4 regions of the Bacillus sp. T3 genome follow, and region 2 is predicted to be linked to each of the others. Evidence: riboswitches for the same ligand, from Rfam matches in the RefSeq annotation. Region 2 holds a riboswitch; each other region holds the start of a gene.
The links. Region 2 has a riboswitch for cobalamin ahead of RGF10_RS13920 (hypothetical protein). Riboswitches for the same ligand answer to the same signal wherever they lie in the genome.

Region 1 (7,915 bases), 620 kb from region 2:
TTCTACTGCAGCAGCGATCCCTCGTTGCTGCTTTTTTGCGTTGATTTTTGTTAGGCCTATCCACCTCAAATTACGAAAAAAATTAATTAAAGGGTGAGAATAATGAATTTTGGCCAGGTTTTAACTGCGATGGTAACACCATTTGATCAAAATGGAGAAATTGATTTTAATGCAACGAGAACACTTGTTAATCATTTAATTGCAAACGGTACGGATGGAATTGTTGTAGCTGGGACAACTGGAGAATCTCCTACGTTGACTTCAGATGAAAAAGTAGCACTTTTTCAATTTGTCGTCGAAATTGTTGATGGAAGAGTTCCTGTTATTGCTGGAACGGGCTCCAACAACACTCGAGCTTCGATCATTTTAACTCGACTTGCTGAAGAGGCTGGTGTTGATGGAATCATGCTTGTCACACCTTATTACAACAAGCCATCACAGGAAGGCATGTATCAGCATTTTAAAGTGATTGCAGAAGCAACTTCCTTGCCAGTCATGCTTTATAATATTCCCGGACGAAGTGTCGTCAATCTTTCTGCCGAGACTGTTGTTCGACTTTCAAAAATAAACAATATTGTTGCAATAAAAGAAGCTAGTGGGAATTTAGATGCGATTGCGGAAATCATTCGTGAAACACCTAGTGATTTTAGTGTATATAGTGGTGACGACGGCTTAACCATCCCTATTCTAGCCATTGGCGGAGCGGGTGTTGTCTCTGTTGCCTCTCATATTATTGGAAATGAAATGCAAGACATGGTGACTAGCTTTAAGAACGGACAGTTAGAGGAAGCAAGTATTTCACACCGTTGCCTTCTTCCGATCATGAAAGCATTATTTGCTGCTCCAAATCCATCACCAGTTAAAGCCGCTTTAAATATGAAAGGAATTCATGTTGGTGGCGTTCGTTTACCATTGCTACCATTAAATGATGAAGAAACAAACACATTACGTGCTGTTCTACTTGGCAGTCAAATTGAAGTGTTAAATTAAGCTAGAATGATATTTTGGCTTTGTAGAAGCTCATTCTAATTTGCACAGAACAAATAATAAATTGGACATACTAAAATAGTTTATTTCCTGTTTCAATTTATTTCCGGGGTAAGCGCAAAATTTGCTAAACTTATGCAAATTAAGGAGAGATTCGACCTTAACAAATGTCGAATCTCTCCTTTTTAATGTGAAAGATTACTATTTTTGTCAAAGTAAATTAGAATTTGTTGATAGAAACTTAACCTCATGGTAAGATAAATTAGAAATTTTCAAAAACTTCATATGCTTAATGGTGCTAAATGTTAATGATTTAGCTTAAAAGGGAAGTCGGTGCAAATCCGGCACGTTCCCGCCACTGTAATGAGGAGTCTGATTACAAAATTAGATCCACTGTCAATCATTGATGGGAAGGATGTAATAAGACGATGATCCTAAGCCAGGAGACCTGCCATGAAGCGTGTAACTGTTTCAACCTACGAGGATGGGTGTGCAGATCAAGTAGATTTGGTTTTTTTACCTTTTGTTATTTACTGTTCTTTTAGCACTTCTTTCAACTCGAAAGAAGTGCTTTTTATTTGCCAGCCATTTCTCCTCACCACTTATGCTTTGCAATTTTAGAAGTTTGAAAGGAGAAATTATGTATAAGATTAACTGGAAAATCATTTATTTTGTTTTTTTCATTTGGATTGTTCCAAATAAAGCCGCTGCTATGCATATTATGGAGGGCTTCTTACCGATAGAATGGGCAATATTTTGGTGGGTTATCACCCTTCCCTTCCTCATAATAGGCTACCGATCGATACAGGCCAAAGTAAAGGCAAATCCCGAAACGAAAATGATGCTTGGTCTTTCTGGTGCTTTTGTCTTCGTCTTGTCCGCCCTTAAATTGCCTTCTGTGTCGGGAAGTTCTTCCCATCCGACAGGAGTCGGTTTAGGAACTATTTTATTTGGACCACTTGCCATGAGCGTGATTGGCTCGATTGTACTCTTGTTTCAAGCGCTATTGCTAGCCCATGGAGGTCTAACAACATTAGGGGCAAATGCGTTCGCGATGGCTGTTTGTGGACCCATTATTTCCTTTTTTATTTTTAAAGCTGCGACAAGATTAGGATGGTCCTTATCAGTAGCTGTTTTCTTAGCTGCATCGTTGGGCGATTTAGGTACATATTTGGTCACATCCTTCCAGCTGGCATTGGCATTTCCATCAGAAGTAGGTGGAGTCATTGCATCCTTTACAAAATTTGCTGCAATTTTTGCTTTTACGCAAATACCGTTAGCGATCAGTGAAGGACTCCTCACTGTTGTCGTTATGAATTTTTTGAAAAAATATAATCTGCAAGAGTTAAAATTTCTTGGCGTTATATCCAAGGAGGTTCGATAAATGAAGAGAAGTATACTCCTCCTCTCACTCGTTATCATTCTAGTAATGGTTCCATTACTAACGATCAAAGAAACAGATTTTGGCGGAGCAGACAGCAAAGCCAAAGCAGCCATTTCTGAAATTCAACCAAACTATAAAGCTTGGTTTACAAACATTTGGGAGCCCCCAGGCAGGGAAACAGAAAGCTTGCTTTTTGCACTTCAAGCAGCGATTGGTGCAGGCTTTATCGGGTATTTCATTGGATCCATGCATCAGAAAAAGAAGCAATCCAATAGTCCAGAAAAAGAGGATCAGACATCAGATGCTGCTCATTGATAAGTATGCTTATATTAACCGTCTTAAACAGGTTCATCCGCTTGAAAAAACGATCCTGTCACTCTCCCTTTTATTGTTTTCATTACTTGTTAGGGATATATTGGTGGCTCTCATTACGTTTATCGTGATGAGTTCATTAATTATTTTTGCTGCGAAAATCCCCGTCTTCTATTATGCTAAATTACTTATTCTACCTGGGGTATTTTTACTAAGTAGTGTTTTCACGATACTAATTCATTTTACAAAAGGAAATGTATTTCCAACAGATATTTGCTGGTCATCGCCAATAGGAGATTGGCAAATATTTATTAGTGAAGAAAGTTTTTGGACATCGGTAAAACTAGTTGTTGTTGTTTTAAGTGGGATTAGCAGTTTATATTTCTTGACGTTGACTACCCCCATCACGGATTTGTTAATGGTTCTACGCAAGCTGAAATTACCCATTCTTTTGATTGAATTGATCGAATTGACCTATCGTTATGTTTTTATTTTTATCGAAACAGCTCTCGATATTTATCAATCACAAAATGCAAGGTTAGGTTATAGCACCATTCGTAGAGGAATCCATTCCTTTGGTTATCTTATATCTGTTTTATTTGTTAGTGTATTTCAGCGCTCCAAGCAGTTAACGATGGCGATGGATGCAAGAGGCTATCAGGAACATATCCCTTCTTATGAAAATACGTACCATTTATCCCCAATCAATTGGTGTATCATCATCGGGATTCAAGTTAGCGTGTTATTCATTTATCTAAATAGTTGGAGGCTTCTGTAGGATGACAGATCATATTTTTGAAATCGATTGCCTAACCCATCAATATCCCGATGGAAAAAGAGCATTAAACAATCTTAATCTCAACATCAAATTAGGTAAAAAAATTGCTTTACTCGGTAATAATGGTGCTGGAAAATCAACTTTATTTCTTCATTTAAACGGATTGTTACAGCCTTCTTCAGGTCGGATTAGCTATAAAGGTCTGCCAATGCGCTATGACCGCAAGTCCTTATTGTCGTTACGGAGACAGGTGGGAATCGTTTTCCAAAACCCAGATATTCAGTTATTTTCAGCTAATGTTAGGCAGGATATTTCATTCGGTCCAATTAACTTAGGATTTCCACTGACTGAGGTCCATGAAAAAGTGAATTGGGCGATGAAGCAAACAGATGTTTTAGATCTTGAAGATAAACCTACACATTTCCTAAGTTTAGGGCAAAAAAAGCGCGTTGCCATTGCTGGAATTTTGGCAATGGATCCCGATGTTTGGATCCTTGACGAGCCTACAGCTGGCCTAGATTCATACTATTCTCGACAAATCGTAGCCCTGTTAGATTCACTTCATCAGCCTGAAAAAACAATTATCCTTTCAACACACGATGTAAATCTTGCCTACGAGTGGGCAGATGAAATCATAATCATGAATGACGGAAACATCATTTACCAAGGCGACCCGGTAAACATTTTTCACCAAGAACACCTTTTGCTACAGGCATATTTGGAAAAACCATGGGTGTTTGAAACATTTCAATCAATGATTGAAGCGGGTTTGGCCGATCATACACATACCGTCCCACGGAATAAGGAAGAATTATTTCAGAGAATGGAGTGCAAACCAATCCCTTATTAAAATAATGGTATAAAAAAACCGATGACGATTTGATCGTTATCGGTTTTAACTATTTAAGGTTATTCGTATTTGTAAGAACTAATGAGCATGAGTATGGTGTTGATGTTTAAAAAATCCATGATAATCAGGGTGTTGAGTTTGCTGGTAAAATCCTAATATCAACTCAGCAAGTCCCACTGCAAACATTGTCGGCTGTAGGAAGCTTTCCCCACCGATCCAATATACCTCCGCTGTAATCCAGATAATCATCGCAACCCCAAGAATCATCGTTGCTAACCCGGCATATCGATGGTTTCTAAAGGATAAAAATGCGCCAACAAGACTAGCCACTCCGTTAATAGAGAATAAGACAATTCCTGGAATCATAAAGTCTTCAAATGGTGTATTTTCAAGAAGATTCAACGACAAACCAATACTTTCACCATCAGGCTGCACCATCAACATCATTCCACAACCGACTGCGCCTAATCCAATAATCGCCAACAAAGCACCAGGTTCCGTAGGATAACATTTTTTCTTTGTTCATGCTTCCCATCTTCCTTCATTATAATTAGAAGCAAGTCTAATTGTGTAGTATTTCTCACCCTTATTTTACACCTATTTTGGAAAAAAATCTCGTTAATGTAAGAAGAAAATACAGCAAAGAAAATTGTTTGTACTTGCTCCTACAATCCTATTTGTTTTGCTTGATCAGATCCGTCAGTTCAGATAATGCATCTTCAAAATCAATCACTACCGTTCCGTCCTCGGGAATTTCATCCAAGCAGGATTTAAATTCAGCTATTTTTTCTGCTAGCACCACTAGATTTGAATTGGAACTTAGCTTATTTGCGTTCTTTTGTTTAGTGAATCCAGAGAACTCCTTATCCTCCTCTAATTCATCAACTAAGCCCCAAAACTCCTGTAAAGCCGCCTCTAATTTTTGCGTTGATTTGTGTAGATTTTGTAATTTTGTTATTGTATCGCTCATTTTTCCCATCCTTTTCAAAGTGAATCTACTATGTGTTATTTCCTTGCTTTGCTCACTTTCAGCTTCTTCCCTTTGATTGTTGAATTCTCCATGGCTTGTAAGACTAATGAACCCTTTCCATTAAGAATATCCACATAAGACAAATTATCTTGAATCGTAATAATTCCTATATCATCTACACTTACACCTGGAATCTTCGTAATGGTTCCGACAAAATCAACGGCGCGAATTTTCTTCTTTTTCCCTCCGTTGAAATGGAGTTTCATAATATCTTGATTGATTCGTGCGGTTTTATTATTTCTCACAGCGCGTCTCCCGCTGAGTTTTTCTTCAAACGCCTTTTTGCACCTTTCAACCTCTTCCTGAGTAGGAGGAGCCATCACCGGGATCTCAAATCCAATGTATCTTTCAATTCCTCTAAGAAACTTTCCTTCATATGGAGTCACGAACATAATTGCTTTTCCTTTATTACCAGCTCGACCAGTTCTTCCTGTGCGGTGAACATAGCTCTCTTTTTCCATTGGAACATCATAATTTATGATAAGTGACACATTATCAATATCAATTCCTCGTGCTGCTACATCGGTTGCTACCAAATAACGAAAATTGCCCATTTTGAAGCCATCCATAACCGCAAAGCGATCTTCTTGCTCCAAGCCTCCGTGGAGTCTTTCACAAGAATAATGAGCACTTTCTAATTCCTTAAATACTGACTCAACATTTTCTTTCGTCCTGCAAAAAATCATGCAGCTATCAGGATTTTCAACAACCGTAAGATCTTTAAGCAAAGAGATTTTGTTCTCGTCCTTCACTTCGATTACAGAATGATCAATCGTATCGGTTGTAATACCAGTTGCCTCTATTTCAATGCTAATTGGACTTTGCATATATCGATGGTATAGATTTTCAACATCTTTAGGTAAAGTAGCAGAAAACATCATCGTTACCCTATTTGATGGGAGCTCATTGATAATCGCTTCCACTTCATCAATAAATCCCATATTTAACATTTCGTCCGTTTCGTCGATAATAAGATACTTAATCGCATCTAAGACCAATGTACCTCTTTCAATATGGTCCATCACTCGACCAGGTGTCCCGACAACGACATGTGTTTTTTGTTTCAGTTCTTCCTTTTGTTTGGCAAATGGTTCTTTTCCATAGACAGCCAATGCTTTAATTCGTTTAAACCTTCCAATATTCGTGATATCCTCTCGAACCTGAACAGCTAGCTCACGTGTAGGGGTAAGGATTAATGCTTGCGGCTTTTTTTCCTCCCATTGGACTAACTCACAAATCGGAATAGCGAAGGCTGCTGTCTTGCCACTTCCTGTTTGCGATTTTACGACAAGATCTTGATTCTCCAATGCTTTCGGGATCACTTCTTTTTGAACCTCCGTTGGCGTATCGTATTTCAATACAGCTAACGCTCTTGTTATTTCCGCACTTAATCCATAATTCTCAAAGCTTGATTCATTCATGTATATACCTCTTTTTTTATATTATCCGACTTATATATGTTCTCACAGTGAATTATTCATATGCAAAATCTGATTAGATTCCATTATACATGAAAAGCTTTCGATAGCGATTTTTATCGAGAATATCTGACTTTTGATTTGTATAACCTAAATAGGATTTGGAGCAATAAAGAGGAGGTGTTTATTATGTTTGAATTAGAGCCGTTAGAATACGAAACAGGTACGCCGATTCGTGATTATGACATTATCCAAATATCACAAACAGCAGACGGGTTTGAAGTGATGCTTGATATAAATTTGGACAGCGGCTATTCATTAACAAGGACGACTTTAGAAATTACCCATGAAGATTTATCTGGTTATGAAACAAACGATATTGAAGAAGGCATTAAATACGCATTGGGATTTTTCAAGACTGAATAATTCAGCACACAAATAAGCTTGGGGGCTAAAGCACATTCTACCCCCAAGCTTTTTACATCTTTTTAAACAAACAATTGTTTTTGTTTTTCTGCCATTTGTTCAATTTGGACCTTGCGCTTTTTGCTTGACCAATTTATTATTCCAGTCCCGATCACATTAGCATCTTTTTCTTCACATATGTTTTTCATTTGCTTGATTGCTCGATTCCCACCCATCCAAGGATAGCGAAAAAATTGAGTCACATAGCATTCAACTTTTTTACCTCTAAGTGTATTCATGCCAGTAAGATATGCTGTTAAAATTGGCGATAATGCAAAACCTCTGACTGGTGCTCCGAAAATAATACCATCGTATTCAGAAACATCTGGTGTATTTTCTAGTTTAATTTTATTAATGTCTTGCTCTCGATCGTTTGCTGCGATTATTTTGACAATAGAAACTGAATGTCCTGTTGCAGAGAGCTCTTCTTTCAATCTTTGAGCCACAAAATAGGTATGATTGGTCTGAGAATGGATAATAACCCCAATCTTCATCTCTCTTCACCTTTCTCTTATTAGCCCTACTACCAAAACGTTCAAAGTAAATGCAAAGTTTATATGGGTTAAAAAGGTACAGTAGCTTTCATATTTTATTTTACATCAAGCTATATAGTAAATCTCGTTAGAAGTGATTATTTGGATAAGCTTGTTCCTTAATCCTGTTAATCTACTATCTATCAAGCAAACATACA
Region 2 (7,915 bases):
AGTAGATTCGACTCCCTTTTTCGTCTCCATTTTTTAATTCTGCAATTATAGCCTGTGTGTATAGTAGGTCTTTATTGTCATACGCATCCGTCTGTTCAGTTTTATTTACTATGTCTGTTTTGATTACTTTTGCTATTGGTTGTTGGTAGAAGGAATAATTGTGTTGAACAAAAAGAACTGACAGGACAAAGCTTAGGATAAGGATAATGTATCCAACTTTCCTTTTATTAGAAATATTACTAAATTGGTTTACGATCGCATTCAAAAAAAAACCTCCATTTTTGCGATATTTCTTGCTGAAACTTAAGTCTTGATTATACCACGGTAAAAGCCCATTTCATAGCTGGAGATATGGGCTTTCATATTATATAAATTACAATTGAATCCATATACACCTAGTGAATGGTCATAATTTTATCGAGTCGGAAGCGATGATGCTCATATCCTTCCGCATCTGCAATATCCATTGGTACCATCGCCGCAATTTCCTTCATTCGAATTAAAAAAGAATCAATGTGCATAATAACAAACAGATGAATGATGGTAAAGGATGGTTATTTTGATTTATATTTATAATGACTACGGCGGAACACATACCACGTCTTTAGCGGCAGCTTATCATTTAAAACAATTACCTCAATCGGAACGTAAGCTAACCTCAGAAGAAATTTTAAATGTAAAATATTTTAATCAATTAACGAAAGAGGATTTTGGAAAAATCATTTTTCATGGCAAAGATGAAGAAGGCAACCCAGTTTATTCCATCGGAAGGAAAAGGAACAAACTCGTTGTACCAGCATTAAAAGAATTGGCTTTACTATTACAAAATAATTTCCATTTCTCTGAGAAAATAGTCTTCTCTAATACTTCACCAACTGTTCCCATTGCTATGTCATTGGGGGGATTTTTTCGAGAGGGTTGAAAATTGACTTTATTGGTGTACCGTTATTACTCATTGGTGCAAAACAATGCTGTGATAATATTTATCGCTTGGTTGAAAACACGAAACATGTAGGTAGAGCATCTTTCAATGAAAATGTGATTGTTTTAGAAAATGAAATGTTCAAGTAATTAGTTGAATTGGTATTTTTTTAAGACTTAATAGTGGACATAAAAATATCAATCATGTATTATGAGAAAAATCAATATTTTCTAAACAGGTGTTGTGCATTTTAAAATGCATAGCTTAAATGGGAAGTTCGGTGAAAGTCCGACACGGTTCCCGCCACTGTAATTCGGAGCAATCTGCAAAATGTCACTGCTTTATTCGTAAAGTGGGAAGACGCAGGGAGCAACGATGTTAAGTCAGGAGACCTGCCTGTTTATTGAACATGACGTGACCTACGGGAAATAGGAAGGTGTTTACTATCATGACAGTTTTGGGTGCATTTATTTTTTGTAAAGCATACGATTGTTTAATGTGAGCATATAAACCTATGAGGTTTGTATGCTCTTTTTATTTTGGTCATGATTCATTTCCAATTTTTATAAAATGAAAAAAGGGGAGTGATTCCATGTCTTACACCATCATTACTAATCAAAAGGATGTAGTGAAAACATTAGAATATTGTCAGTTTGACCACCATCTCAATCGTTTTCGTGATCCAATTAAGCAACAAGAGGCGATGTGTAAGGCAATGGAAACGAAGCAGGGGAAAATGGCCCTTGCGGTACACAATCATTCTATTGTTGGCTACACGATTATTCTTGAACCTGAAACGGATGAAAGGTGGAGAGGGCTAGATTTTTTAAAAATGTTAGGTGTGATTGAGGTAGCACCTCGGTTGCGAAATCAAAAAGTGGCGAAAAAATTGCTTCAGGATTTGTTTTCTCTCGAAGAAACAGAAAAGTCCATAGTCATTTCTTTAGAATGTTGCTGGCATTGGGACTTAAAGATGACGAATGGCGACCCTCTTCAATATAGAAGCATGTTGAAACATGTTCTGGAGTCAGTTGGATTTCAAGAATTTCGAACAAATGAGCCCGATATCGCATGCTATGATGTGAATTTCATGATGGCTCGAGTGGGGAGTGAAATATCCATAGATCAGGTGAATCAATTTACTAAGCTGGCTATGGATAATAGGTACTTATCATAGAATTATAAATAATTAGATACGAAAACTTTAATGAAACGAAAAGGGGATAGGACATGGCGACTTGGGATTTATCTACAACTAAGCATCATCTATTTATTTGTAACGGAAGCAGCTGCAAAAAGGCAGGTGCAGAAGATTTGACCCAATCGATTAGAAATGAGATTTCGACAAGCGGGTTAGATCAAGTCATTCATACAACTAGAACACTCTGTAATGGGCGTTGCCATGATAAATGCGTAGTTATTTCATACCCTGATGGAAATTGGTATAAGGATATGGTTCCTGAAGATGTGCCGCAGTTTATCGACTTACTTGTCTCAGGATCTGGAATGGAAGCAAAAAAAAGCCATGCTTTTAATGGCACAGGATTTCAAGCATCGGATACAACCGTTATTGGAAAAATGAAAGATGTAGAAATTGTTAAGAAGGTATCAAAAGTATATTAAGGTTAACGTTGAAGCCACTTCTCCAATTCATTGTGGGGGCTAGTTAGTTTAAAAAGAAGGACCATGCCCAAGTAAATCAACGTTTCACCAGTCCGTAAGGTTTGGAATCGGATAGTTTGATTTTTTTATGGGTAATGGTCATTCATTTTCTAGCAGATTCTAGTAATCTACTTCCTTTGGCTTATAGATCTTTCCAAGACCCCAAACCTTTTGAACCTCACCTTCTTGCATATCGGTCATCGCTTTTGAAATCATATTAATTTTCGCATCAATGTTATCAATCATATGGCAAAGGTGTGCTTCAAGTGTAATTGGTTCGGCTGTGCTGCCCCAGCCATTGCTTAGCGGACCGTGATGACTGGAGATAATATTCATTAACTCATAAACAACCGTCACTTCTTCTAAGGTAACGGAGCGTTCATTACGAATCGCGACGAGTTTTCGGTCAATCATTTGGTTCACAATTTGAATATGCCCTAAAAATTGTCCAAACAGGGTATACTCAGGAGCTGTATAATCACGAGTCATCTCGATGATTTTTCCCATATCATGCAGGGTTAAGGCTGCATACATTTTACTGCGATTTACAGCCTCACCGTATTGATCACAAATATTCTTTGCGATTCTAAGTAGAGATAATGTATGAAAGGCGAGTCCACTTTTGAAATTATGGTGCATTTTAACGGCTGCTACATGCTGCATGAAGTACTTTTTATTTTCCTCAAATAACTCTGACGTGATTTGATGCAGGATCGGGATTTTGATTTCATTAATGAAGAAATGAATTTCCTCCTCCATGCTTTCAACCGCTTCAGGGGCAGCTTCAATGAAATCCCGATAATCAACTTCGTCCTTTTGTGCTAAACGGTATCCGTTAATCGTCATTTGCACTTGCCCATTATACTCAGATGCATCTCCCGTGATGTGCAACATCGCTCCATTTGAGAAAATAGCTAACAGCTCTTCAACGGATCGACCTCCAAACCCATTATTCCACAGCTTGCAGGCTACTAATTTGTGCTTTTTTGCGATCGTGATGTTGAGGTAAGGATCACCTTTTTTCGTTTTTTCCTGCTTTACCTCTTTTACAAGACAAAAACCCTCAAAGGAATTTCCTGGTGCTAATTCTAATAAACAAGAAACAGGCATTAAATTTACCCTCCCAATGCATTGCTTATATCTATTTATTGAAAAAGTTTTTGTAAAGAACAAACGTTCCTTCTATTGTAACATGAAAAGGAGTTGCCATAAACTTTTTCAAAACTGGTATGATCTATTTCATTATTAAAATTGGTAATATTCCAAAAGTCAGGAACATGCCACTAAGGGAATTGTAGCCAAAGCCAAAACGTGCATATATCTACATTCTCGTTCATATACACAATAAAACGTGCAAAAATTTCAGAAGTTGTATCATAACTATTCGAAAGTCGTGCATATATTTTTTAACTTATATCATAAACACAATTAGACGTGCATATCAGGTCACTTTCGTGCATAAAATTACCGAAATCTCCTCACTGTTATTAAGATAAAAGGCTAAAATCTAAAAAAACAGCAATTTCTTTAGAAAAAATCGATATTTTTATAAAGATCTACTGCTAATCCTTAAAAAATAGTCAGATTTATTAAAAACAAAATTTCTTAAATCAACAGGTTAAGATTCACACAGTGGTAAGCAAGGGGCTGTTCTCCTGCTTCTTAAGTGTCATTTGTTTTGACCAAAATTCATAGAATCATTAACTTTTATTCAACAACAGCATAATTTTGGTGCAAATTGACAGCTTCACGAACAAAAAAAGCAGTGAGATTCCAAATCTCACTGCTTTTTTTAGCGATTCATTTTAGAGAGTATTAAATCAATTGATGCATGGTCTTCAGGTGCGGTGTCAATATGGTTCCAAAGAACGTTTCCATGTGCATCAAATAACCACGTTCCACCTTGAATAAAAACATCATGAGTTTTCATGGCTGTTTGAATGAGCTGTTTTTGGTCTACATCTTCGGGAAAAAAGGCTTTAGAACCTTTTGTGATAAAAATTTTGGCCGCCTTCAAAAGCAGCTTCGATTTTTGCATCGTTAAATGTCCCATATTGTTATATAGCTCACGCTTTGGATCACCATAGATTGGGAATGGATAGGGACCAAATGCATTAACAAATTGTTCAAGGTAAGAGCTAGTAGACGGAGTAATCACTATAACCTGGTAGTCTGATGCAGTTAATTCTTGATACCTCTCACGCAACTGCGTAAGCATTTCTCGGCAAACCGGTCAGCCAGGATGTCTTACGAATACGACTAAGTTTTTTTGATTTAGAATGATGTCCTTAAAGGATACTTCTCCCTCGATATGGTGTTGTAGTAGTGCATTCATCGTGTTCACCTCTTAAGTTGTTCTTGTTGTTTTTTGCAGATTTTCAATCATGTTATGGATGTTTGTGAGTAAATCAAGGTACTCATTTTTATTAAGTCCAAAATGGGGGATGCATTTTTCAGGTAATTCGATCGCAGCATCTCTTAGATTGTTGCCTTTATCTGTAAGTTCGATAAACACTTTGCGCTCATCGTCCTTGGCACGCTCCCGAATCACAAGTTCCATTGCTTCCATGCGTTTGAGCATCGGAGTTAGGGTTCCACTGTCTAAATACAAGAGCTCGCTTATTTCTTTAACTGTTAAGCGCTTATGTTCCCATAAAACCGTCAACACTAAAAACTGAGGATACGTAAGGCCGAGCTGCTCTAGAATAGGGCGGTACAGGCGTGTTATTTCTCGGGAACATGCATAAATGGCGAAACATAATTGATTTTCAAGCTTTAAAAAATGCTCAGCATCCACTAATGTCGCTCCTTATCATTAATTATATTGTGCACAATTTAATTTTACAAAATGTAATTAATCTTGTCCATACTTGTGATTTAAAGTAAGAAATGCGGGAAACACTAAAACGATGATAATCTATAATGTCAAAAACTCTTTAAATGAAATTTTTTTTCCAAAAATACAAACCAAGACATCGGAGGAATATTGAGTGGGTGTTGGGGCTTGGTGTTATTTAACTTTAATAATCTTATCAATATTGGTGGTTGGTTTAGCATACTGGAAAAATCCAAATAAATTATTACTATTGCACTATTTTGCCGTTTCTGGAGCAGTTTTATTTTTCGATTATATTGTTTATTCATGGGGAAACGCATATACGTATTATCCCGGAATCATAAAGGGAAAATATGATACACATATTGGCGCTTTGATAAATGCACAAATAATCCCATCTTTTTCAATTTTGTACATTGCTTTTCAATGCAAATGGTATTGGAGTGTTGTACTTGCTGCTTTCTTTACAGGGATAGAATTCTTATTTAGATACTTGGAGATTTTTAAGGGACATTGGTGGAAAGAGTGGTTTACCTTTGTGTTACTTGTTCCGTTTTTTCCGATGATGAAAACGTGGTGGGGAAAATTAGAACAAAGGCCTAAAAAGTTGCTTTCCTTTCTTACTTTAGTCTCCGCCTTCTATACCATATTCACTCAATTAAACGTTATTTTATATGCTGTCTTAAAATTAAGAACAATCCATGTGGAATGGATTACACAATTAACACGTCAAAGCACAACGATTACAAGCCCGATAGGAATCCTGTTTGGAATGATTGTTTCTATTTTAATCATTTTTGAGGCGCACAACTTTTGGTATTTCTTATCGTCTATTTCCTTTCTAATTTTTGATGCTTCATTAAAATCTGTTGGTATTGTTCAGACGGATCATATCATCTTAGAATCTATACTTAGCTTCAGTACATTCCTTATACCTATGTTATTTGTAAAATATTTCAGCACTAATCGTTGATTGAATATTAAGTATGCCTGCAACACCGAGTTTACGGCCAAAACGCAGGATCAGAACCGGAGAACTGTCCGCAACGGAGAAGCTTACGGACAAAACGCTGCAATCGAGCTGAAGAACTGTCCGCAACAGTTAAGCTTACGGACAAAACGCTACATCAGAGTCCGAGAACTGTCCGCAACACTGTCTCTTGCGGACAAAACTCTTCAATCGAGTTGAATAATTGTCCGCATCCTTCCTATTAACTAACTAAAGCCTATGCTAAAACCAAATATCCTTTTTTTATTTTTTAAATTCATTCAATCGTTCATACGTCTCAAGCAGGAAATCATAAAACAATGCTTCGGTTGGGAGCAGTTTTCGTTGGGTAGGGTAGATGACACCGACATTCCGTGTAAGATTCGCATCAGTTAATGGTAGGATGACGGTAGATCGAGGCGTGTTATCTACCAAGGTCATTTCTGGCATTAATGCTACACCTAAACCTGCAGAGACCAAGCCTTTTAGAGCATCAATATCTTTTCCTTCTAATGCAATTTGTGGTGAAAAGTTAGCATGAAGACATGCTTCAACCACTTGATCGCGGAAAACAAACCCTTCAGGCAGAACACAGAATGGGTCATCCCTTAAGTCCCGTAGCCTAACCGATTCCCGATCTGCCAATGGGTGATGAATAGGGATGAGTGCCACAATGTTTTCAGTGAAAAGAGTGGCTCCTGTTATTTTTTTCTCTTTTTCCAGATTGGGCATAGGTGCAATCATAGCCAAATTGAATTCCCCAGTTATAACACCTTCAATCAAATCATGATAAAGTGCGTTACTCATTTGAAATTTGGCTTCAGGGTACCGAGTTCGAAATGCATATATAATAGAAGGTACGGTGTAAGCTGCTAAACTAATCGGGAATGCAATCCGAACGGTCCCTTTTTCAGGATTTAACGATTCTTCAACTTCTCTCTTTGCATCCTCCATCAAGTTCCACACTTGCTTCATCCGCTCAAAGAAAATTCTGCCTAACGGGGTTAACTTTACGCTTCTTCCCTCTCGGATAAACAGTTCCACACCTAATTCGTTTTCTAAATTTAATATTTGTCTGCTAACGGAAGATTGAGCTACGTGTAAGGAATCTGCTGCCTCTGTTACATGCTCTCTTTTTGCCACTTCTAAGAAATATTGGATTTGTCTTGTTTCCATTTTTTAACCACTCCGTCTTATGCGTCAAATGCATTGATTTCATCGGAAATGAATATTGAAACTATTAATTATTAAATTATAAAATGAAAACACATTTATGAAAAGGCAATATCAACTTTATATACATTAGGGGCTGAAAGTGATGAAAGTGCTGGAAAAAGTAGAAGAGAGTCAAACACAAATCGTCAAAAATTACGTCAATCGTTTATTTGAGAGTGTTCAAATGCGTAACCCAAATGAATGGGAATTCCAGCAGGCGGTTAAAGAAGTACTTGAATCTTTAGTACCTGTTCTTGTGAAAAATCCGAACTATATTAAACTCGGAGTCCTT
Region 3 (7,915 bases), 1.2 Mb from region 2:
AGTATTAATGCCTTTTATATGTGGTTCCAGGAGCAAAAGGTGGAATTAGACCGAGTAAAGCAGCCGTTTTTATTATTTGACCGAGTTCGTAGCGAGGTTTCTTTATTCCAGTCCATTGCTAACCGCTCGATGCTTCATGAGGTGGAGTGGGGATACATGCAAGCTGGTGTCCTATTGGAGCGTTCGGAAAATTCGATTCGAATGATTCAGCTATTCCTTTCTTCTATTATAGAAAAGAAGGGGAAGCTTCCTGTTTATGATGCAAATCTTCTTAATACTTTATTAGAAAGTATCGATGGTTTTGAAGCATTTCGCAGAACCCATGGACAAAATTTAACGCTGGAACGGGTCTTAGAATTTCTTCTGCTAAATTCTGTTTTTCCTGGCTCTGTCTATTTCTCGTTGTATGAATTAGAGGAGCACTTGAAAAATATGAAAATTGAATTTCAATTGGATGGACTTTCTAAAGTTATCCGGACGATTAATCGCTTAAGAGCTTTAATTTTTCAAAGCCTTGATTTATCTGGTAAATCGATGGAGCAGCATAAGGACTTTCTTGAAAGCGTTCAAGCAGGCTGCGATCAAATTGGACAAGATATTGTGAAAAGTCTCGTATTTGATCGTGAAGGAGACTTATCAGAAAACTTACCCAGGAAGCTGGCTGAATTGGTATGAAATTGGAAATCGTCCATCAAACAAGCTATACCTACGAGGAGCCTGTAGGGTACAGTGTCAATGAAATTAGGCTGACTCCAAGAACGGATTTCAGGCAATCATGTGTCAACCATTCAATCATCACAGTTCCGGGGGCTGAGCTTTTTTCCTATCAAGATTACTTTGGGAACGTGGCGCATGCGTTTACTGTAGATAAGCCACATCGCAAGCTCATCATAACTTCCCATTCGATCGTGGATACACATGAAACAGATCGAAATGATTATCACTTGTTACCTGTGAAAAAGGAGAAGCAAATCTTAAAGAGTGACCACTTTCAAAACACCTTTGCTGAATATTTATCTGGAACTCCCTATACCATGATTACGGATGATATTAAAAGTTACGCAAAGACACTCCCTGACCTTGATTCGTCAGGGAGTGTCTATCAATTATTAAGAGAAATAACAGAAACAATTTATTCCTCTTTTATTTATGATCCAAATGCCACACATGTTAATACAACAGTGGATGAGACATTAAAGTTAAAAAGAGGAGTTTGTCAGGATTTTGCCCATTTAATGAGTGCTATATGTCGAGTAAGGGATATCCCAGCTCGTTATATTAGTGGTTATCATTTTATTGGTGACCTTCAAGGTGGCCACGCCGACTATGATCAAGCATCACATGCTTGGATTGAAGCATACGTACCAGGTATTGGTTGGGTTGGCTTTGATCCAACCAATAATGGTTTAATTGATTGGCGTTATGTAAAAGTGTGTCACGGCCGTGATTACCGCGATATTGTTCCGGTTAAAGGGATTTATATAGGGGCCGCTAAACAAACGATGGCAGTAGATGTTGATGTAAAAGTTGTCCAAGAAGAACAAGCAAAAGAATAATTTGTTTCTAAAGACAGGAGAGAAAAGCTCCTGTTTTTTGTGTTGTATGGGGGAGTGTGACAGAAATATGGCGTTGGCTAATAGATCTGCGAAATCCGCTAATAGAATTACAAAATTAGCTAATAGAATCACAAAATTAACTAATAGAACCACATTCTATCATAAAGATTCGACTTAAATTTCTAAAATATCAGAAAATACTACACAAAGGAATGAAAAAGATATACAAAAGTGTGCACTATTTGTATAATGATAAATGATATTGAAATAAGATTGGTATAAACAGGTGCGAATGTCTTAGAAATTTAGATTTCGCTTAATAGGGAAGTTGGAAAAGCCAACGCGGTCCCGCCACTGTAAATGGGAGCAACCTTTACCAAGCCACTGTCAAGTATGATGGGAAGGCAGAGGGAGCAATGATCATGAGCCAGGAAACCTGCCTGTTTTCTACACCACAAACCTACGTGGATAGGAGGGTGTTAAGACAGGAATATTGTTTATTTCTGCTTAACTAGCCACAAACCTCCTCCTACAACAACTAGGAGGTTTTTTTAATGCCATTTTTTATACGAAATGAAAGGGAGAGTTGGGAATATGAAGATTAATAGGACATCAAAGCTGCTTCTAGTATTATTTATGTTATTTTCATTGGTAGCAGGCGCGTTCCAAGCACCTGTTGCTGCAGCAGCAGAAGAAAATGGAGCATATGTTACCGTTATTGGAGAAAATAACGAAGTGCTAGTGAACGAGAAAAGAGTAGAGCTTAGTGAACAATCATCTGCATTAGATATTTTGACTAAAGCTGTTGATGGTGATGTAGTTACTTCTGATCAAGATTTGGGAAAATCACTTGATGCAATCAAAGGGTTAGCAAAAAAAGATACATTTTATTGGGCATTTTATGTGAATCAATTTTTTTCAAGTACTAGTTCAGAAAACTATACTGCACAAAATGGGGATCATTTGACATTCCGATATGAGGATTGGGAAAAGGCTTCAAACAGTGCCACAATTAAAGTTATTGGCAAAAACGATGAAACACTAGCTAAAACCGCCTATCCCGTCTCATATTTAGGAGAAGCGACAGCATTACAATTTTTACAAAATACAATTGGCAAAGAAAATGTTGGCTTTGATGACAATAGATTTTTAAAGATTAATGGTATTCAGGCGGAAGGAACCTATTACTGGGCTTTTTATGTAAATGACGAATACGCTCAAACAGGAGCAGATACTCATATTTTACAGCCTAATAACAAAATAACCTTTAAATACGAATCATGGGAGCAGCCATCTGAAGAAGAGCCAGGCGAGGAACCAAGCGAAGAACCGGTTGATGAAGAACAAACTCCTGCTAAACCAATTCCAGCCGAAGTCCTTCAAAACGCGGTTAACACAACGCTGAATCTGTTTAAGCCAGAATTTGTTGGCTCTAAAGAAGCCGTTGTATTAAATAAATTGGGAAAGGCCATTCCAGCCGATTATTTAGCCAATGTTACGCAGACAGTCATTGATAAGAAAGGCTATTTTAGAAATATTACCGATGTTGAGGGTCATGTTTTAGGAATCGTTGCTGCGGGTGGAGACCCAACAAATGTAGCGGGCTATAATTTAATTTCTTCTATTTATAATGGTGATGTGTCAAAGCCAGGCTTTAATGGAGTTGCCTATGCTTTAATCGCTCTTGATAGTAAGAAATTTGAAATTCCAGCATCTGCAACATGGACAAGAGAGAAATTAGTTAACTACTTAATTGAAAATCAAGATGAGGATGGCAGCTGGAAGGGTGCGGATGCGGATGTTGATATTACAGCGATGGTATTACAGTCACTAGCGCCTTATCAGGATCAGCCAGCAGTCAGTGAAGCAATCGCTAAAGGTGTGGAAAATTTATCGACTGTTTATCGTTCAGGAGATATCGACAACAGTAACACGACTGCACAAGTAATAATTGCATTATCTGCCTTAGGGATCGATCCAAATGGAGTAGATTTTACAAAGGATGGAGTTAGTGTTCTTGCTTATTTATTAACGTTCCAAACAACTGACGGCTTTGCTTGGAAGCACGGATTAGAAACGGATATGCTTGCTACAAGCCAAAGTCTTCAGGCATTAGTAGCTTATCAGCTTTACGTTGAGGGAAAAGGCTCATTATTTGATTTATCTGTGACACCAACATCAAGTAATCCTGTAACACCAAGTTCACCTGAGACAGTGCAACCAACAACAGCTGCACCTAGCAATGATAATAATACAGAAACAGCCATTGCTAGTTCTCAAAATGGGAAGGCACTTCCGAATACAGCGACGAATTCTTACAACACCCTAGCATTAGGATTACTGATTATCCTAGTCGGTGTGGGAGCGTTAGTCTTAGCAAAAAGAAGACAGGCGTAAAGAGAATGAGTGATTATTTAAGGGGGGTAACAAAAATGCACGGGGGATATAAAAAAATCATCCTGTTCTTGCTTGCATTCGTACTCGCCTTCAGTTTGGCGGGCTGTGGTTCCACGGAAGATGCATCAAGTAGCAATACTGATAAAAAGATAGAGAAAAATGAGCAAAAAGAGTCAGAAAAGCAAGAGAAAAAAGCTGACACTGATAAAGAAACGGCCAAATCAGCCGAAGAAAAAGCAGCGACGGAAGCAAGTGGTGAGCAAACTCAAACTACTAGTGAAGCTTCTGCTGTAGTTGACAATCAGGTAGCAAATACACAAACAACCAATCAAACTGTGAGCAATACTCAAGCAACAACATCAACAAAAACACAATCGACACAAAGCACACAGCCACAGCAACAGGCAACTCAGCCTGCTGCTCCGGCGCAAACACAGCCTAGCAATCCAGCGCCACAGCACGCTGTAACTATCTCGGTAATTGGTCCTGCAGATCACCGAAATATTTTAGGGGCAACGAAAATCAACATTAAAGATGGGGATACTGTTTATGACGTACTCCTTAAAACAGGTTTACAGGTAGATGCCAGAAATGATTATGGCTCAAAATATGTCGAGGGAATTGAAAATATATACGAGGGTGATTATCCAGGTCAAAGCGGTTGGACCTATAAGCTGAATGGTGTACTTCTTCCAGTGAGTGCCGGTAAAGCAACTGTGAAAGACGGTGACAAAATTGTCTGGGAATATGTTGGGGGTTAAAAAATCCAACCCACAAAAAAAAGTTTTTGCCCAATTTCATCCACTTGTAATATTTAGCTATTATGTTGGAGCACTAGCTTTACTGATGCTATTATTTCACCCAACCTTTTTAGTCGGAGCACTTGTGTGCATTATCATGATTCATTTTGTTCAAGATCGCTGCAGAAACTTGCAGCGATGGTTTTTTTTTCTATTGATAAGTAGTCTATTCATTGCGTTGTTAAATCCTATTTTCAACCATCGTGGCCGGACGGTGCTATTTGAAGTATTTCAACAACGAATTACACTAGAAGCAACGATGTTCGGTGTGACCACAGCATTGACCTTAATGGGAGTAATGGCGTTATTTGTATCGTACAATGAAATGATGACACCGAATAAAATCTTTTATTTGTTTTCAAAATTTCTGCCACAGTTTGCGGTGCTTTTGATGCTCACGCTGCGCTTCATCCCTTTAATGCGAAGAAGGTTAGAAGAGATTGCAGCTGTACAAATAAGCAAGGGAATAGCTGTCGCACAAGGCGCTTGGAAAAATAGAGCAAAGTCTGGCTTACTGTATGTTCAAGTTCTCTTGACTTATTCACTCGAGGAAGCTATTCAAACAGCGGATTCGATGAAAGCAAGAGGATACGGAAAGGGACAGCGGTCAGCCTATGATTATTTTCATGTAAAAAAATCAGATGTTGTTGCCTTGCTCTTTTTCGTTATCGTCTTTTTATTTACGGCTGTTGAACGGTATTTCGGGCATGGTCTTTTAACGATTTATCCGATGATGGAATCGCTAGAACTTTCCAAGATGGACATTACGACGATGGTCGGATTTTTCGTATTTTTAGGCTTTCCAATCTATGTAGAGCTAGGAGGGATTCATCGATGGCGCAGATTCAACTAAAAAATGTTACATTTGCCTATCCGGATGCGACAACTCCTGCGATTAAGGATGTTTCCCTAGAGATAAAAAAAGGCCAATTTATTGTGCTTTTTGGGTCGTCTGGAAGTGGAAAAAGCACATTACTGCGCTTGATAAAAAAAGAAATCCAACCACATGGCCAATTAGCAGGAGATATCCTTGTAAACGGACAGCTGGTTTCAGATTCGACTGCGTCCGCTGGTGAAATTGGATTTGTTTTTCAGGATCCAGAAAACCAGGTGGTTGCGGAAAATGTGCTTCAGGAAATTGTGTTTGGACTTGAAAATATTGGTCTCAAAACAGCAGAAATGAGAAGTCGAGTAGCTGAAATGGTTCATTTTTTTGGAGCTGAATCGCTGTTAGAGCGTAAGATGCATGAGCTGTCCAGTGGGAAAAAGCAACAAATCAATTTGGCCTCAATTCTACTGATGCAGCCAGATATTTTACTTTTAGACGAACCAACAGCCCAGCTGGATCCAGTAAGCTCAAGGGATTTACTCGATATGCTTTTCCGTTTGAATGAAGAGTTTGGCATTACCATTGTCGTTGCCGAGCATCGGTTAGAGGAGTTTATTGCGGTTGCTGACAAAATTGTGATGATGGATAAAGGGCAACTCATTCATGAGGGCGAACCAAAGCAGGTCATGAAAATGCTTTGGGAAACGCCTAATCAATCATTCGTTCCAAGTATTCCTGCATTCTGCTTGAGTTTAGAGCCCGACGAAAAGAGTGACTTGCCTCCGCTAACGGTGAAGGAAGGTAAACGGTGGATTAAGCAACAGAATGTTTCTGTTCAAAATAAGTCAGTTATTGAGTCGTTAGAAGCTCGGCAGGAAGACTTATTCCGAGTTAAAAACCTTTCTTTCCTTTACAACAAAGAAAGTGACTGGGTTTTACGAGATTTAGATTTTACATTAAAAAAAGGTGAAACCTATGCGTTGCTTGGTGGAAATGGGTCAGGTAAATCCACCGTGTTAAAAATGCTTTGCGGAATTTTGAAGCCGACCAAAGGGAAGGTAGCTCTATACGATAAACCATTAAAATCTTGGCATAACAAAGAATTGGCACGTAAAATCGGCTATTTACCACAAAATCCAAAGCTGTTTTTCATTCAGGATAGTGTTGAGAAAGAACTGCGGGATACGATGAATCAATGGGGAATTGGCGATGAATGGGAAGTTGAGCGCTTGCTAGATACGCTTGGAATTGCCCATCTAAGACATCAGCATCCTTACGATTTGAGTGGAGGCGAGCTCCAAAAGGCTGCCCTAGCCTGCTTATTGCTAAGAAGACCAGAAGTGCTCCTTTTGGATGAACCAACAAAGGGACTGGATCCTATTTCCAAGGAAAACTTGGCTGGGATTTTACAAGCATTGAAGTCGGAAGGTGTTACGATTGTTATGTCGACTCATGACATTGAATTTGCCGCAAAACAGGCAACGAAATGCGGCATGATGTTTCAAGGGCAAATTACCTCCGAAGGGACGCCAAGTCAATTTTTTAAAGGAAACTTTTTCTATACCACAATGATTCAAAGGCTGTTTCACCAAATTCCAGGTCAGAGTATTATGACGCTTGAGGAGGCGGTACAGCTATGTTCAGCAAGAGGGCAATAATTAGTTTCTTCTTATCAATTGTAGCAGTCGGATTGTTAGCATTAACCATTTGGTGGGGAAACGGATATTTCTTCATCAGCATGGGATTGGTGTTAACAGCAATTCTGTTATTATTGCTTCGTTTTGAAAATAGAAAAATTGAAGTACGGGAATTGGTTTTAATTGCTGTATTAGCGGCAGTCGCCGCAGTTGGACGTGTTCCATTTGCCAGTCTGCCAAGTGTTCAACCAACAACCTTCGTCATTATGACGGCTGGTCTAGTGTTTGGTGCAGAAAGTGGATTTATGATTGGTGCTGTCGCAGCGCTTGCATCCAATATGTTTCTTGGTCAAGGGCCATGGACCCCATGGCAAATGCTGTGCTGGGGCTTAGTTGGTTTCACAGCGGGGTGTTTGAGAAACACTAAATGGATGAGTACACTGTGGGGAAAAATAATCTTTGGGATTGCCTGGGGATTTCTATTCGGCTGGATTATGAATATCTGGGGCATTCTTTCCTTAACCCAATATGGAAATGAGATTAATTTGAACACGGTGCTGACTTATTATGCGAGTAGTGCGCTTTTTGACTTCATGCATGCTGTTTCCAATGTGTTTTTTATTATTATATTTGGAAAGGTTTGGATCAAAAATCTTTCAAGATTTAAGCGGAAGTATGGGCTGTTGGAATAAGGTG
Region 4 (7,915 bases), 1.7 Mb from region 2:
ATTTGTTTATTTTTTCGCTGACGAGCATTTTTAATCAGTTCAACCCACAGGTCTGAGCCAACCAAAACGCCAGCGATGATGAAGCCAAAGCCGATGACTTGCATTAAAACTACTTTCTCATGGAGAAAAACGACTGCGCTGATTAATGCAAAAAGCGGATTTAAGTTGATGAAAACAGAAGTTTCAGCCGCTCCGATTTGTCCAACTGCAAAGTTATAAACCATGTGACCAACTGCGGTGGCAAAAAACGCTGAAGCAAAAAACACAAGCCACACATGGACGCTCCCCTGGGCTAACCCATTTAAACCATGCGGTTCCTTCACTAAGCTAATTACAAATAACAAGAATGAACCGATTAACAGCATATAGCCTGTCATTAAGCGCGGATCTAACGATCTAGAGATTTTGCTAATAAAAATAAAGCTTATCGCCTGTGATAGGATCGATAAAAATACATATATGTCCCCAATCGAAATTCCACTTATGCTACCATCTTTTAAGACAACCATTATCACACCACAAAAGCCGAGAACCACACTAACAATTCGGGCCATTGTGACAGAGGTCCCCAAAAATAGAATAGCTAGTAAGGTTGTTAACAAAGGTCCTAAACCGAGTATCAGTCCGCCATTGGATGCGGAAGTTTGTTTAAGTCCAATTGATAAAAAGTAATGATGAATAACGACATTAAAGATAGCTCCAATCAGAATAAAACGAAGCTCTCGTTTGGTCGGTTTACGAATTTTTTTCATAAAAGCAAGAATAACAAATACACAAACACCCGCAGTAAAAATCCGAAACGCTGTTATTGTTACGGGCATAAAGGCGGAAACAATTAACTTTGTTGCAATTACGTTCAATCCCCAGGCAGCCATTACTAAAACTAAGGTTAAATAAATAAATTTTTTATTCCTTCCAGTCAATGTTTCCACTTCTTCCAATAGAATAATCAGACTCTTAAATATAGACCATTATAAAGGAAATCTGTTTCCATTGATATCAAAATGTATTATTCTACAAAATTGATTTAGTAAACGATGTAAGACTTTGGAGGAATATACTATGAGGTTTTTGTTTGATGTTAGTAATGTAAGCGTTATAAAAACAGTTGAAAAACGTTCACATGTATGTGAAACAAGATGAGTTAAAATATATAGGGTATAAGAATCGTGTGACGTATTTCACATTTTATTATCTTGCAATTATAACCATCGTTCGTGAAAGGAACTGATACTCATGGCTTTTTTTAAGCCGGAACAAATCGCTAATATTACAGTCGAAAACGGGAAGAAGAAAACACAGTATTCCTTGTTAAAGTCTATAATACTAGGGTTCCAGGCAGGTGCATTTATTTCTTTGGGCTATTTGTTGTTTATTCGTGTTACAGCACCACTTACTGGAGAAATCGCTGGGATTAGCTCGATTTTAGGGGCAGCGTTGTTTCCAATTGGCCTTATTTTAACCTTAATTGCTGGTGGAGAGCTGTTAACAGGAAATATGATGGCTGTTCCCTTAGCATGGTTAGCACGAAAAATAACGGTAAAGCAGCTTTTAGTCAATTGGACTATTATTACTGTTAGTAATTTCATTGGGGCGCTCTTTGTTGCCTACGTTTTTGGTCATATTGTTGGCTTAACTGAAACGGATATGTTTTTAGAAAAAACAGTTAGTATTGCTGAACATAAGCTGGAGGCAAGTTTTATCCAAGCTTTCTTTTCAGGAATAGGCTGTAACTGGCTGGTCGCAGCTGCAGTTTGGCTATCTTACGGTTCAGAGGATATGACGGGGAAGATACTTGGGATTTGGTTTCCAACCATGACCTTTGTTGCCATCGGCTTTCAACACGTTGTCGCAAATATGTTTGTGATTCCCGCTGCAATTTTTGCAGGGCACTTTACATGGCTAGAATATCTTCATAACTTTGTTCCAGTATTCTTAGGTAATGCGGTTGGCGGTTCTGTGTTTGTTGCGGTTGCATATTACCATGCTTATAAGAAAAATATTGTGAAAAATGAGCTTTCTCAAGCTTCTCCTAATCTGACATTAATGAAAAGAGGCGGAATGTAGTGGCAGAAATTTCAGTAGCTGCAGCACTAATTCGTTTTCTGTTAGGTGGAACTGCCGTCCTAGTCGCAACGATTGTCGCTAAGAAGCTAGGTGAAAAGACAGGGGGAATCTTTGCTGCATTTCCTGCAGTCTATTTAGCCGCTATTTTGACTACTCGCTTAGATTTTAATGGGCAAGAGTTAATCAGCCAATCGGTCATATTATCAAAAGGAGCTATTATTGGGATGAGTATTAATATCCTGATTGCGATTATCGCTGGTTATCTATTACCGAAACATGGTTGGAAGCTGGGTCTTGTTCAGACGCTTATATGTTGGTTTGCTGTTTCGATTGCAGTTGTTTTTGTGACATCCTATGCATTCTAAAAAAGGTGGAAATCATGAATAAACAGGACTTATTTATTCGTTTTATCTTAGGCGGCACGGCTGTTATGGTTAGCTACTTAGTCACGGTTTTATCACCTTGGAAAATACTTGCAGGGATTTTTGCAGCGTTTCCTGCCGTTATGCTCACGGCAGTCTTAATGGTTGGAATAGCTTCGGGTTCAAAAAAAGCTGGGAAAATTGCCAATGGTTCCGTGTTTGGGATGATTGGTGGGGTTGTATGTGTAACAACAGTCCTGCTCGTTTTGCAGTTGAGCAAAGATTGGATGTTAAGCATTATTTTAGGCTTATTCTTCTGGCTAGGGAGCTCGATTGCGATTGCACAAATTAGGGAAAAATTAAATTTTCGCGAAATAAGAAGCCGCTTCATCATACAAAAAAGATCTGAAACCAGCTTGGGCTGGCTTCAGATCTTTTTTGCTTTAACGAAGTGGGGGACTGTCCCCACTTCGTTAAAGCATGTCCTGGTTTAAATTTTTGTTGAAAGATGAAGAATATTAAGATAATATGGTTGTTAGTCACCTTTTAATGGTGCAGATATTCATAATTTAATAGTTTAATTGTTGATTAAGGCGCCGTTAGGCTTAATAGGGAATTTGGTGTAAGACCAAAACTGCCCCCGCAACTGTTAGTGTGGACGAACGAGGAGTGCCACTGTACAAGTATACTTTTTATTAATAAAAAGTAAATATGATGTACGGGAAGGTCCTCAAGTAGGTAGATACACAAGTCAGGAGACCTATCTTAATTGATTCGCTTTCAGCTTCTTCGGGGATGGAGAATGTGAGACGTTTGCAGATAAAGGCCTGTCCTTTTGCGTTTTCATTCGTTTTATCCAATCCGTCCAACTTAGCTGGACGGATTTTTTTATGGTTTCACTCGCAGATTTACAACGTCACAAAAATTACGACAAAAACTAAATAAACTATTTAGGAAAAGGTGCACAAACAAAATGGTTTGTGTGAAAAGGGAAGAACGGTAGACAAATCCGTCACGGTACCCGCCACTGTATAGGGGAGCTCCATTGCAAGGATGTCACTAAAGAACAATTGGGAAGACGCAATGGAACCATGAACCAAAGTCAGGAGACCTGCCTTTACCTAGATACTTCTATTTACCTACGGGACTATGGGTGGAAGTGTGTTGAATGCATGATCTAGCTTTATTATGTATTTTTTACGCACCCCTCTTCGTAGGGGTGTTTTTTTGTGATTGGCTGTGTTAAAGAACGATGTTGATTTTTAGTACACTCTGTTGATTGGAGTGGAAGGTGCGAGACTCCTGCGGGAGAAGGTGTCGCGGGAGACCCCACAGGCGTAAAACGCCGAGGAGGCTCCCGGACTCCCCGCGGAAAGGGAGCACCTGGAACGGAAATCAACAGACAAATTTAACACAGTCTTGTGATTAAGAATAGCACTTCAAGATGAATAGTATGGAAAGGCTTTGCTAAGCCATTGAAATGGAAAAGGAGGAATAAAAATGAAAGGAAAACTACTCGTTATTGGATTTGGTCCAGGAAGCTTTGAACATGTCACGGATAGAGCGAGAGAGGCCATTCAAGAAAGTAATATGGTGATCGGCTACAAAACATATGTGGATTTAATCGAAGGACTGATAACGGATCAGGAAATTATCAGCACAGGAATGACCGAGGAAGTAAGTCGGGCACAAGAAGCAGTAAAGCAAGCAGAACGAGGCAATAAAGTCGCGGTTATCTCGAGTGGAGATGCCGGTGTGTATGGAATGGCTGGTCTTATTTATGAAGTGTTAATCGAGAAGGGCTGGAACAAAGAAACCGGTGTCGAGGTTGAAATTGTTCCGGGCATTTCTGCGATCAATTCATGTGCTTCCCTGTTAGGAGCACCAGTGATGCATGATGCTTGTACCATCAGCTTGAGTGATCATTTGACACCATGGAATTTGATTGAAAGCAGAATTGAAGCTGCAGCCAAAACGGACTTTATTATTGCCTTTTATAATCCCAAAAGTGGGAGAAGAACGCGACAAATAGCGGAGGCACAAAAAATTCTGCTGAAGTACCGTTCCCCTGAAACTCCAGTTGGTTTGGTGAAAAGTGCTTACCGTGATCGGGAGCAGGTGGTGGTCACAAATTTAGAAGAAATGCTAAATCATGAAATTGGGATGTTAACGACAGTTATTGTCGGGAATTCATCCACCTTTTTATATCAAGATTTAATGATCACACCGCGCGGATATCAACGGAAGTATACATTAAATCAATCAGAACAACCGTTAAAGCTACATCAGCGCCTGCAAAAAGAAGCAGAGCCTTGGGCGTTAGATCAGGTGAATCCAATTACTCAGGTTCAAACTGAAAAAAAGATGAGCTCTCATTCAGGGATTTAGCAGAAATGGCCATGCAACTGGCGAATGGGGACAAGGGTGACGTGCAACCAACTCAAGTGCAGCATGTGGCTGAATCGATTTTTGAACTAGCCGTAAGCCCTGGTGTAGCAAATAAGAAATTTACCGCACAGCAAATGCTGTTACTTGCGGAAGTCGTTGGTGAACATGGCGTACTGGAGTATACACAGGACCATCAGTTAAAGCTGCAAATCCCAACATCAAATCCTGATGCGATTACGAACCAATTATCAGAGGCTGGGTTCATGCTTGCGCCAGTCGGTGATGTGTTGACGATAAAAGCTTGTGATTTTTGTGACGGCGATAAAAAGGAAAGCATTCCTTTTGCGGAAGAATTGCAGAAGCGGCTCGGAGGTCTTACCCTTCCGAAGGAGCTAAAGCTCGGTTTCAATGGCTGTGGTATGGCTTGTTATGGTGCAGTTCGTGAAGATATCGGCATTGTCTATCGCTCTGGCGCATTTGATTTGTTTTTAGGGGAAAAACGGTTGGTCGTACTGGTCATCCAGGGCAAATTGTTGCCGAAGGGATTCAGCCAGACGAAATCATTGGCATCATTGAAGGAATCATTCACGACTATAAAGAGAATGGCTATCCGAATGAGCGCTTTTTTAAATACTTTAAGCGTGTAAAACAAGTACAAGGCTTTGTACATATCGATATTACGCCGAAGCTGGCGATACAACCTGCATTATGTGGAGATTAACAGCAGCATTAGACTAATGGACAAAGGGGAGGAAGTATTATGAAGTCGATTTTATTTGTAGGGCATGGAAGTAGAGATCCAGAAGGAAATGATCAAGTCCGCCAATTTATCCAGAAGATGAAGGGACGTATAGACCAGTCTTTGTTAGTTGAAACGTGTTTTTTGGAATTTGAATTACCTACTGTCCCACAAGGGATTGATCAATGTGTGCAAAAAGGAGCGAGTCACATCGTTGTGATTCCAATTATGCTCCTTCCAGCAGGTCATTCGAAGATTCATATCCCTGCAGCAATCGACGAAGCGCGCGCCAAATATCCGCATATTCAACTTACGTACGGTCGTCCAATTGGGATCCATGAGGAAAACATATCGATTTTAAAAACAAGATTAGAAGAAATAGGGGAAGATGTGAACAGGCCTGAGCAAGACAGTGCAGTTCTCCTATTAGGGCGCGGTGGTAGTGACCCTGATGCCAATAGTGATTTGTATAAAATGGCGCGGTTATTTTGGGAGAAGACAAATTACCAGCTTGTTGAAGCGGCGTTCATGGGAGTTACAGATCCACTAGTCGATGCTGGTATTGAGCGGTGTATTAAACTCGGAGCGAAAAAAGTAATGATTTTACCTTACTTTTTATTTACCGGAATTCTAATCAAACGTTTGATTAACATGCTTGAGGAGTTTAAAGCAAAATATCCTGAGGTTGAGTTCAAGCTGGCTGGCTATTTTGGCTTTCATCCAAAATTAGAAAGTATTCTATTAGACCGTGTGAATGAGGCTTTGCAGGATGAAGTAAAGATGAATTGTGATACGTGTATTTATCGAATTGAGGCAATGGAGCACATCGATCACCATCATCACCATGATCATGACCACGGGCATGCACATCACCATCATCACCATGATCATGACCACGGGCATGCACATCACCATCATGATCATGAGCATCATCACCACCACGAACATGACCATAGCCACGAACATCATCACGACCATCAAGAAAAGGCTGATGTTGTACGATGATTCTCGTCTTAGCTGGTACAAGTGACGCTCGTGCACTTGCTAGAAAAATCAATGGAGCAGGTTACGAGCTTTTGACTACAGTGGTTACCGACAATGCAGCAATGGAACTTAAAGCGGCTGGACTTGCAGTAAAGATTGGAAGATTAACATCTTCAGAGATGGCGAGTTTAATTGTTGAACAAGGCATACATGCAGTTGTTGATGGGAGTCACCCGTTCGCTGAGGAAGCATCGCGGAATGCAATTCAGGCTGCAGAGCAGGCTGGTGTTCCCTATATTCGCTATGAACGAGAATCGCAAGACTATCAATATGAAAAACTGACGGTTGTGGAGAGCTATGTTGAGGCAGCCAATCTGGCAGCCGAGAAAAAGGAGTCGTTTTGCTTACAACTGGGAGTAAAACGCTACAGATTTTTACTGAAAAATTACTATCCGATCCAGATGTGCGTTTGCTCGCGCGGATGCTGCCCCGTCTGGATAATCTTGAAAAATGTGAATCATTAGGTTTTCCGCAAAAGAATATTATCGCGATCCAAGGGCCGTTTACGAAGGAATTTGATTTGGCGCTTTATCAACAGTATGGGGTTACGTTGATGATTACAAAGGAAAGCGGGAAAATCGGCTCGGTTGGTGAAAAGATGGCTGCTGCCAAAGAGTTAGGAATTGAAGTGGTGATGATTCATCGACCAAAGCTAGAATATGGCCATGTTTATCAAAACTTTGAGGGTGTGCTTTCAGCGTTGATGGAAGTGGTTCCTTTGCAGGAATCAGACACAAAAAAATAAGGGAGATGGAATCAATGGATTTTCGTACAGATTTTAAACCGGTAACGGTTCAACCACAGCAAATCGAATCAGTTAGCTTTCAAATGATTGATGAAGAGGTAGGGGAGCATGGTTTTACACCGGAGCAATACCGTGTGGCACAAAGGGTGATTCATGCTTCTGCTGATTTTGAATTAGGAAAAAGCCTAGTCTTTCACCGTGATGCGATTGAAGCGGGGATTAATGCCATTCGGAGCGGAAAAAAGGTCGTTGCCGATGTGCAAATGATTCAAAGTGGAGTGAATAAAGCAAGAATTGAAAAATACGGCGGTGAAGTTAAGGTTTATATTTCAGATGCGGATGTTGTTGAGGAAGCTAAGCGCTTGAACACAACACGAGCGATTATTTCGATGAGAAAAGCGATTCATGAAGCCGATGGTGGTATTTATGCGATTGGAAATGCACCAACGGCACTGCTTGAGCTCATTCGTCTCGTGAAAGAGGGAGAAGCAAGACCTGGGTTAGTCATCGGTTTGCCAGTTGGTTTTGTTTCAGCTGCTGAATCAAAGGAAGAGCTAGCGAAACTCGATA

Region 1: another riboswitch for cobalamin. It lies ahead of RGF10_RS10860 (energy-coupling factor ABC transporter permease); the one in region 2 lies ahead of RGF10_RS13920 (hypothetical protein).
Region 3: another riboswitch for cobalamin. It lies ahead of RGF10_RS20150 (DUF4430 domain-containing protein); the one in region 2 lies ahead of RGF10_RS13920 (hypothetical protein).
Region 4: another riboswitch for cobalamin. It lies ahead of cobJ (precorrin-3B C(17)-methyltransferase); the one in region 2 lies ahead of RGF10_RS13920 (hypothetical protein).

The regions. Positions count from the first base shown of each region.
Region 1 covers NZ_CP137761.1:2,082,218-2,090,132, reverse strand. The annotation lists gene dapA (4-hydroxy-tetrahydrodipicolinate synthase) at 103-990, shown strand; cobalamin riboswitch at 1,264-1,458, shown strand; gene RGF10_RS10860 (energy-coupling factor ABC transporter permease) at 1,628-2,371, shown strand; gene RGF10_RS10855 (energy-coupling factor ABC transporter substrate-binding protein) at 2,372-2,686, shown strand; gene cbiQ (cobalt ECF transporter T component CbiQ) at 2,673-3,461, shown strand; gene RGF10_RS10845 (energy-coupling factor ABC transporter ATP-binding protein) at 3,463-4,311, shown strand; gene RGF10_RS10840 (hypothetical protein) at 4,390-4,794, opposite strand; gene RGF10_RS10835 (hypothetical protein) at 4,985-5,281, opposite strand; gene RGF10_RS10830 (DEAD/DEAH box helicase) at 5,317-6,762, opposite strand; gene RGF10_RS10825 (hypothetical protein) at 6,949-7,185, shown strand; gene RGF10_RS10820 (flavodoxin family protein) at 7,248-7,718, opposite strand.
Region 2 covers NZ_CP137761.1:2,697,653-2,705,567, reverse strand. The annotation lists gene RGF10_RS13935 (YibE/F family protein) at 1-265, opposite strand, end outside; gene RGF10_RS13930 (hypothetical protein) at 396-521, opposite strand; partial or broken gene RGF10_RS13925 (DUF3189 family protein) at 560-1,071, shown strand; cobalamin riboswitch at 1,142-1,337, shown strand; gene RGF10_RS13920 (hypothetical protein) at 1,515-2,099, shown strand; gene RGF10_RS13915 ((2Fe-2S) ferredoxin domain-containing protein) at 2,153-2,545, shown strand; gene RGF10_RS13910 (3'-5' exoribonuclease YhaM family protein) at 2,705-3,694, opposite strand; partial or broken gene RGF10_RS13905 (peroxiredoxin-like family protein) at 4,377-4,805, opposite strand; gene RGF10_RS13900 (MarR family winged helix-turn-helix transcriptional regulator) at 4,932-5,381, opposite strand; gene RGF10_RS13895 (hypothetical protein) at 5,575-6,393, shown strand; gene RGF10_RS13890 (glutamate biosynthesis transcriptional regulator GltC) at 6,673-7,584, opposite strand; gene gdhA (NADP-specific glutamate dehydrogenase) at 7,727-7,915, shown strand, end outside.
Region 3 covers NZ_CP137761.1:3,938,235-3,946,149, reverse strand. The annotation lists gene RGF10_RS20160 (alpha-E domain-containing protein) at 1-675, shown strand, start outside; gene RGF10_RS20155 (transglutaminase family protein) at 672-1,556, shown strand; cobalamin riboswitch at 1,824-2,015, shown strand; gene RGF10_RS20150 (DUF4430 domain-containing protein) at 2,151-3,953, shown strand; gene RGF10_RS20145 (DUF4430 domain-containing protein) at 3,989-4,714, shown strand; gene RGF10_RS20140 (energy-coupling factor transporter transmembrane component T) at 4,689-5,606, shown strand; gene RGF10_RS20135 (ABC transporter ATP-binding protein) at 5,588-7,240, shown strand; gene RGF10_RS20130 (ECF transporter S component) at 7,219-7,911, shown strand.
Region 4 covers NZ_CP137761.1:4,406,342-4,414,256, reverse strand. The annotation lists gene RGF10_RS22665 (DMT family transporter) at 1-923, opposite strand, end outside; gene RGF10_RS22660 (formate/nitrite transporter family protein) at 1,237-2,067, shown strand; gene RGF10_RS22655 (DUF3147 family protein) at 2,067-2,432, shown strand; gene RGF10_RS22650 (DUF3147 family protein) at 2,447-2,923, shown strand; cobalamin riboswitch at 3,004-3,212, shown strand; cobalamin riboswitch at 3,371-3,563, shown strand; partial or broken gene cobJ (precorrin-3B C(17)-methyltransferase) at 3,930-5,538, shown strand; gene RGF10_RS22640 (sirohydrochlorin chelatase) at 5,578-6,561, shown strand; partial or broken gene cobK (precorrin-6A reductase) at 6,558-7,345, shown strand; gene RGF10_RS22630 (precorrin-8X methylmutase) at 7,360-7,915, shown strand, end outside.